One region of the Paeniglutamicibacter sp. ORCA_105 genome, then DNA from elsewhere that is predicted to be linked to it. Evidence: riboswitches for the same ligand, from Rfam matches in the RefSeq annotation. Region 1 holds a riboswitch; the other holds the start of a gene.
What was found. A riboswitch is a leader RNA that binds a small molecule or an ion and turns the genes downstream of it on or off. The one in region 1 is predicted to bind S-adenosylmethionine.

Region 1 (3,177 bases):
GTGTTGGGAGTTTGCGGATCCGATGGTGCGCGGATCAAGTCATTGGTTCGGTGGCGGTTGGCGGTTTCAGGGGAGGCCGGTTGCCGGTGTTGCGCCCACGTCGCCGATGGCGTTCAGCTGCTGGGGCGCCGTCCCGTTGACCTCGTAGTCGCCGATGATGCGCGACTTGTAGATCGCCGGGTTGTGGGTGGCAACGGTGCGGGCGTTGCGCCAGTGCCGGTCCAGGTTGCAGCCCTTGGCGGTTGCCGAGGCGCCCAGTCCGTCAAAGAGCTTGGTCGCCGCCGAGAGAACCAGCGGCTGGACGACTGCCTGGGCCCGATCCGCGGCGAGTTCACACACCGCAAACCGCTCTGCCGGGCTCAGCGAGGCATCGGCAAGCGCGATCTCGATCTCCGCCACGGCGGCCAGGACGATGGAGTCGACGGCGAACGCGGTGCCCGAGATCTCGCCGACCAATTGGAGCACCTGGGGTTCCTCGCGCACCGGAACGCCCGTTCCGGTGCTGAAGCTTCGCGTGCGGGCCTGGACCGACGAGCGCACGTCATTGAGAACCGCGCGCGTGATTCCGGCTTGGACCCCCAGGAGCACCAGCTGGAAGATGGCGGATTCCGGGTCGTTGACCTGCTGCTCGTCGGGCAGGATCGTGTCCACCGGGACGTTCTCGAACGTGGTCGAGCCGGTGCCGGTGAGCTGCTGCCCAAATCCGTCCCAGTCGTCAAAGATCTTGACCCCGGAATGCTGCGTGGAGACCACCGCTATTTGGCGGCCGGCGCGGGCCGGATGCGCCACGGCGACCGCGACCCAATCGGCGTAGATCGTGCCGGTGCAATAGTATTTCTCGCCATTGAGGATCCAGCGTTCGCCCTGCTTGGCAATGGTCGTGTTGAGCGTGCCCAACCTGTTCCCGCCGCGCTCGGTGTAGGCGTTGCCGACGATCTGGCCGGCAACAATGCGCTCGATCCAGCGGTGCCGCAAGGCATCGTCCTCAAGCAACAGCACGGATTCGACGAAGCCGATGTGTGAGCGCCACAGGTGCGCCACCTGGGAATCCGCCTCGGCGAGTTCGATCAAGAGGCGGAACAAGTCGGACACGCTTGCCCCATAGCCACCTGCTGCCACCGGGATGCGCAGGGCCCCGAATCGCACCCGGTTCAGCCAACCGACAGGTTCAAAGGGGAGGGTCCGGTTGGCATCGCGCTCGCTGGCCCCGGCTGCGATCTTGGCGAAGACCGGGCGGAAGATCGCGGCCAACTCGTCATAGTGACTGTTCAGTGGAACGCCCGGCGTGAGTTTGAGCAGGTGTCGGGCGGGGGTGTCGCCGGTGAAGGCGTCGAGGTTGACGGCACCAAAGATGTTCGGGTCCGCCTCGACGGCGTGCGCTTGTGCAAATGAATCGATAGCCATGAATTCTCTCCATCGGTCCTGGCGTGAGCACCTACCGCCCAATTAAGGGGAAGGGGTTGCTGCGGCGTCATGGAGCCAGATCTCTCGGCCGCTCTGGATGGTTGTTGGACACATTTCTACACGCCCCGGCGAAGCAGTGACAACCCGGTTCGTCACAATTGAAGCCCACATCACCGGCCGGACGGTCATCCACGACGGCGCCAAGGCCTCGGGAAACCTCGGAGGCCTGTCATTCTTCGGACCATTCATTCGATACCCCGCCGCGGTGCCGCGGGCCCTCCGGCAACCCGCGCCGGCCATGCAAACATTGGGGCGTTAGCGGGACAATGTGGCGCCATCCGGAAATTCCCATGGAATCGTGCGACCCTGAGTAGTCGGTTCCCCACCCTCATGGATTCGAACATTCTCATGATTATCGAAGATTGTTCGAGCGGCAATCCGGGAAAAGCTATCCGTCGAACGTTCCGTCACATTACGGCTGGTTTGCTCCCGTGACACGCCATCGAGTTTGATGAATGAAACTACCCATCCCGAGCGGCCGAGAGATCTGGCTCCATGACGCCGCAGCAACCACCTCCCGCGGGTGAAGTGCTAACGCCAGAACCGATGGAGAACAAAATGCCTGAAACCCTTTTGCCCGAGCTCCCTGCCGTTGCCGAGGAATCCTCGTGGAGCGAAGCCGAACGCCTGACCTTCTGGGACGCCGCGGCGCGGCGCCTGAGCTGGTCCGAGCAATGGCACACCGTCCACAGCAGCACGGGTGTCGACCAGGCTGCCCGGCGTGGCCCCGAGTTGCACTGGTTCGAGGGCGGCAAGCTCAACGCCGCGTACAACTGCGTGGACCGCCATGTGGAAGCCGGTCGCGGCGACAAGGTGGCCCTGCACTTCGAGGGCGAGCCAGGCGACACCACCACCGTCACCTACAAGGACCTGCAGGACCGTGTTTCCCAGGCCGCCAATGCGCTGGTCGCCCTGGGCATCACCAAGGGCGACCGCGTCGTCATCTACCTGCCGGTGTTGGTGGAAACCATCGTCATCACCCTGGCCTGCGCGCGCATCGGCGCGGTGCACTCGCTGGTCTTCGGCGGCTTCTCCGCCGAAGCCCTGAAGTTCCGCGTCGAGGACACCGCCGCCAAGCTCCTGGTCACCACGGACGGCCAGTTCCGCCGCGGCACATCGGTCCCGGTCAAGGCGCACGCCGACGAGGCCGTCTCCGGCGAAAACTCGATCGAGCACGTCCTGGTCATCAACCGCATCGGGCACACCGACATCAATTGGGTGCAGGGCAGGGACGTGTGGTGGCACGAGACGGTCGACACCGCGAGCACCGAACACACCCCCGAGGCCTTCGACGCCGAAACGCCCTTGTTCATCATGTACACCTCCGGCACCACCGGCCAGCCCAAGGGCCTGGTCCACACCACCGGCGGCTACCTGACCCAGGCCTCGTGGAGCCACGAGTTCCTCTTCTCGAACCCGGATCCGGCCAAGCGCGACGGAGACGTCCACTGGTGCACCGCCGACCTGGCCTGGGTCACCGCGCACACCTATGAGATCTACGGGCCGCTGTCCAACGGCGTCACCCAGGTGATCTACGAGGGCGTGCCCAATGCCCCGCACCCGGGCCGCCACTTCGAAATCATCGCCCGCTACGGCGTGACCAGCTACTACACCGCGCCCACGTTGGTGCGCTCGCTGATGGGCTGGTTCCCCGAGGGAATCCCCGAGGACTACGACCTGTCCTCGATCCGGTTGGCAGGAACCGTCGGCGAA
Region 2 (3,177 bases), on a different contig from region 1:
TCCCTGACGGCACCACCGGCGGTGCCGTCAGAAGGGGTACCGCTCGATGACGTCGTTGCCATACTTCAATTTTAGAACCAGTCACCGATAATTGGAATATATTTACATGAATATGAGAAAATATGTTCTAGTAACATCGTGGACGCCTACGTTCCCGGCGAGTGCCATCCCGTTCGTGCACAGCGAGGAAAGCATGCCGCCGAATCCCCGATCCCTCGAAGTGCGGCACGTGCCGGTGTCCCTGCAGTGGTGCCGCTAAGCCACGGAGCTGCCGAAGAGCAGGCCGAGGACGTAGGTGACCGCTGCGGCGCCCAGGCCGATCGCCAGCTGGCGCAGTCCGCGCTTGGCCGGGGATGCGCCGGAAAGCAAGCCGACCACGCCGCCGGTGGCCAGCAGGGCGATGCCCACCAGCACGGCGGAGAGCAGGATCGCGGGGGTGCCGCCCATGCCGAAAATGAACGGCAGGATCGGGATGACCGCCCCGGAGGCAAAGAAGCAGAAGGACGCGGAAGCCGCACCCATGGCGGAGCCGATTTCCTCGTGTTCCCGGCTATCGGCGGCAACCGTGAGCTCGGACCGGAGCGACGTGGAGGGGTTGCAATCGCAGGAGTAGATGCCCATGCGTTCGGCGGCCCGGTGCGCTGCGTCCTCGTCACTCATGCCGCGGGCCTTGTAGACCAATACCAGCTCGTTGGCATCCAGATCGAGGTCCGGCGCCGCGGCCAGCGTCACCTCCGTGGGCTTGGAAGCCGAGAGCAGCTCGCGCTGGGAACGCACCGAGACGTATTCGCCCGCGGCCATCGACAGGGCGCCGGCCAGCAGCCCGGCAATGCCGGAGAAGAGCACGAAGGACGTTGCCACGCCCGTGGCGCCGATGCCCATGACCAGGGCCAGGTTGGACACCAGGCCGTCGTTGGCGCCGAAGACCGCCGCCCGGAAGTTGCCCGAAAGCCGGTTGCGGCCGCGGGTGGCCAGACCGCGCACGACCTCCTCGTGGACGAGTTCGTCGGCGGCCATCTGGCGGCTGGCATCGGTGTCTGCGGCATAGGGGGAGTTGCCCTCGGCGCGCTGGGCCAGGGCCAGGACGAAGACCGAGCCGAAGTGCCGGGCCAGGAAGCGGAGCATGGTGCGCCGGATCGAGGGCCGGGTACGCTTGTCGGCGTTCTCGCCCAGCAGCGAACGCCAGTGTTCCTCGTGTCGGGTTTCGGCGGCTGCCAGTCCCAGCAGGACTGCGCGTTCCTCACCCTGGCGCTTGTTGGCCAGTTCGCGGTAGACCGCGCCCTCGGCGATTTCGTCGGCCAGGTACTGGCGCCAGCGCTTGATCTGGGCGTGAGTGGGGGTCGGCGCTTGTTGCGTCATGCTCTCATCCTCATGTGGGCGTTCACGGCCTCGGGAGGCCATGCGATGGGGAGGCCCAGCAGGATTTCTTTTTGGGTACGTTGAGCCTCGGGCCACCAATGTGTGGACCGAAGGTCTCGTTCGCCCGGGCCGGGCTGGATTGCCCGTGGCCCCGGGTGGATTGCCGGGTTACAACGCTGTAACCAGTATGTCGACGCACCGCTGTCCCGCCGTGCCGGCGGGTCTGGGAACTACTCCCCTTCAACCCACGAGTGTAGCCGTTGGCAGGACAAGTGAAAATTCGTTGAGACTAAAAAACAACGCTTGTCCGCCGGGCTTTCCGGCCCGGGGGATGCACACCGACAGCTCCCTCGCGAGGGCGTCGAAGCGCGGCGAGCCGACGGCATTGGCCAGGGCCGCGGCCAGTGCAGGTGCGTCGGCAACGTGGTAGCTGTGCCAGGAACCCGACAGGCGCAGCTCGACAACTGAGCGGTGGACATCGAGCAGGGGCAGAACGGGGATGGAAGGTGCCATGTGGGGGCGAAAGCCTTTCGTCAGCTCTTGCCGGGACCAAGTGGTCCGCGGCCGCTTCTTCATCCGAACCACCCATGAACCTGGGGTTGGTGCGCGGCCAGTCGGAGCTTGGCGCCGCATCTCGTGAAGCTGGAACCACTTTACCGCGATTCGGAGGCCCGCAGGATATTTGCGTGCAATTGCGTCCAGGCAGCGGGGTCGTAGGGAGGAATGTTGGTGTTGTCCCGGCGCATCCCGGTGGAACCGTCGATGAGCTCCCGCACGATGTCGGCATGGCCCGCATGGCGTGCGGTCTCCACGTTCATGTGCAGCAGCAGGCGCCCGAGCGTGGTGTCGCGTTTCTCCGGCACCCACCAGGAAACCGTGGCCGGTGCATCCAGGGGGAGGGCTGCGATGTTGTGGTTTGCTGCGGCGATGGCGCGGCGGTAAAAATCGAGGATCTCGGAGCAGGGGATATCGGCGGGCACCCACATGTCGGCGCTGACTTCCGGATCGGCCATCAGCGCGTCGTGGCGTTCATCGTCGACCGTGAACCCGAGGCATTCGACAAAGTAGCCGTACTCGACGGTGGCCAGATGCTGGATCAGGCCCAGGAGGTTGGTGCCCGTCCCGACCATGGGGCGGGTCATTTCCTGCTCGCTGAGGCCCTCGACCTTCCAGAGCATGGCTTCGCGCGTGCTGTCCAGGTACGTGGTGAGGTGGTCCTTGAGATTATCCATGCGGCCCAGCCTAGGAGTGCCGGGGCGTGGCTGGGAAGGGGGGAGTATCGGCAAAAAGGGAACCCGTCGCCGCGATTGGTGCGCGAGGACGGGCTCCCTCACCCTGGATTTTCCGGGGCGGGTTCCGCTGCTAACGGCCGGCGACCTCGTTGAGTTCCGCGCCTTCGGCTTCCGCCTGGCCGGCGACCCGGGCGTTCCAGCGGGTGATGACCGCCGCGGAGGTGGGTCGCGTGATCAGGGAGACCACGACGAAGGTCAGTGCCGAGGCGATCAATCCGAAGTAGATTGGCTCGTTGGCGTAGATGCCGTCGAAGCGCTGTTCGGCCTTGATTTCCAGGACGATCATGGTGCCCAAGGTGACGATGGTTCCGGCGGCCATGGAGGCGGCGGCCCCCAGCCCGTTCCCGCGCTTCCAGACCAGCCCGCCGATGATGGCCACCAGCAGGCCGCCCACGAGGATGTCGTAGGCAATGGTCAGTGCCGCGACCACGTCGGAGACCATGATGGCCAGCACGATCGAGACAATGCCCAGCAGCAGCACCCAGATGCGGTTGGCGCGCACATCGTGCTCCGGGTTTTCGTTGGT

Region 2: it holds a riboswitch for S-adenosylmethionine, as region 1 does, so the genes downstream of both, ACIPUB_RS10615 (hypothetical protein) here and ACIPUB_RS04200 (acyl-CoA dehydrogenase family protein) in region 1, are expected to answer to the same signal.

The regions. Positions count from the first base shown of each region.
Region 1 covers NZ_JBIXLM010000005.1:152,320-155,496, forward strand. Annotated here, with positions in the region: gene ACIPUB_RS04200 (acyl-CoA dehydrogenase family protein) at 67-1,404, opposite strand; SAM riboswitch class I at 1,411-1,508, opposite strand; SAM riboswitch class I at 1,927-2,017, shown strand; gene acs (acetate--CoA ligase) at 2,023-3,177, shown strand, end outside.
Region 2 covers NZ_JBIXLM010000018.1:18,329-21,505, reverse strand. Annotated here, with positions in the region: gene ACIPUB_RS10625 (DUF222 domain-containing protein) at 1-62, opposite strand, end outside; gene ACIPUB_RS10620 (VIT1/CCC1 transporter family protein) at 256-1,359, opposite strand; gene ACIPUB_RS10615 (hypothetical protein) at 1,600-1,872, opposite strand; SAM riboswitch class IV at 1,891-2,001, opposite strand; gene ACIPUB_RS10610 (DinB family protein) at 2,013-2,591, opposite strand; gene ACIPUB_RS10605 (sodium:solute symporter) at 2,722-3,177, opposite strand, start outside.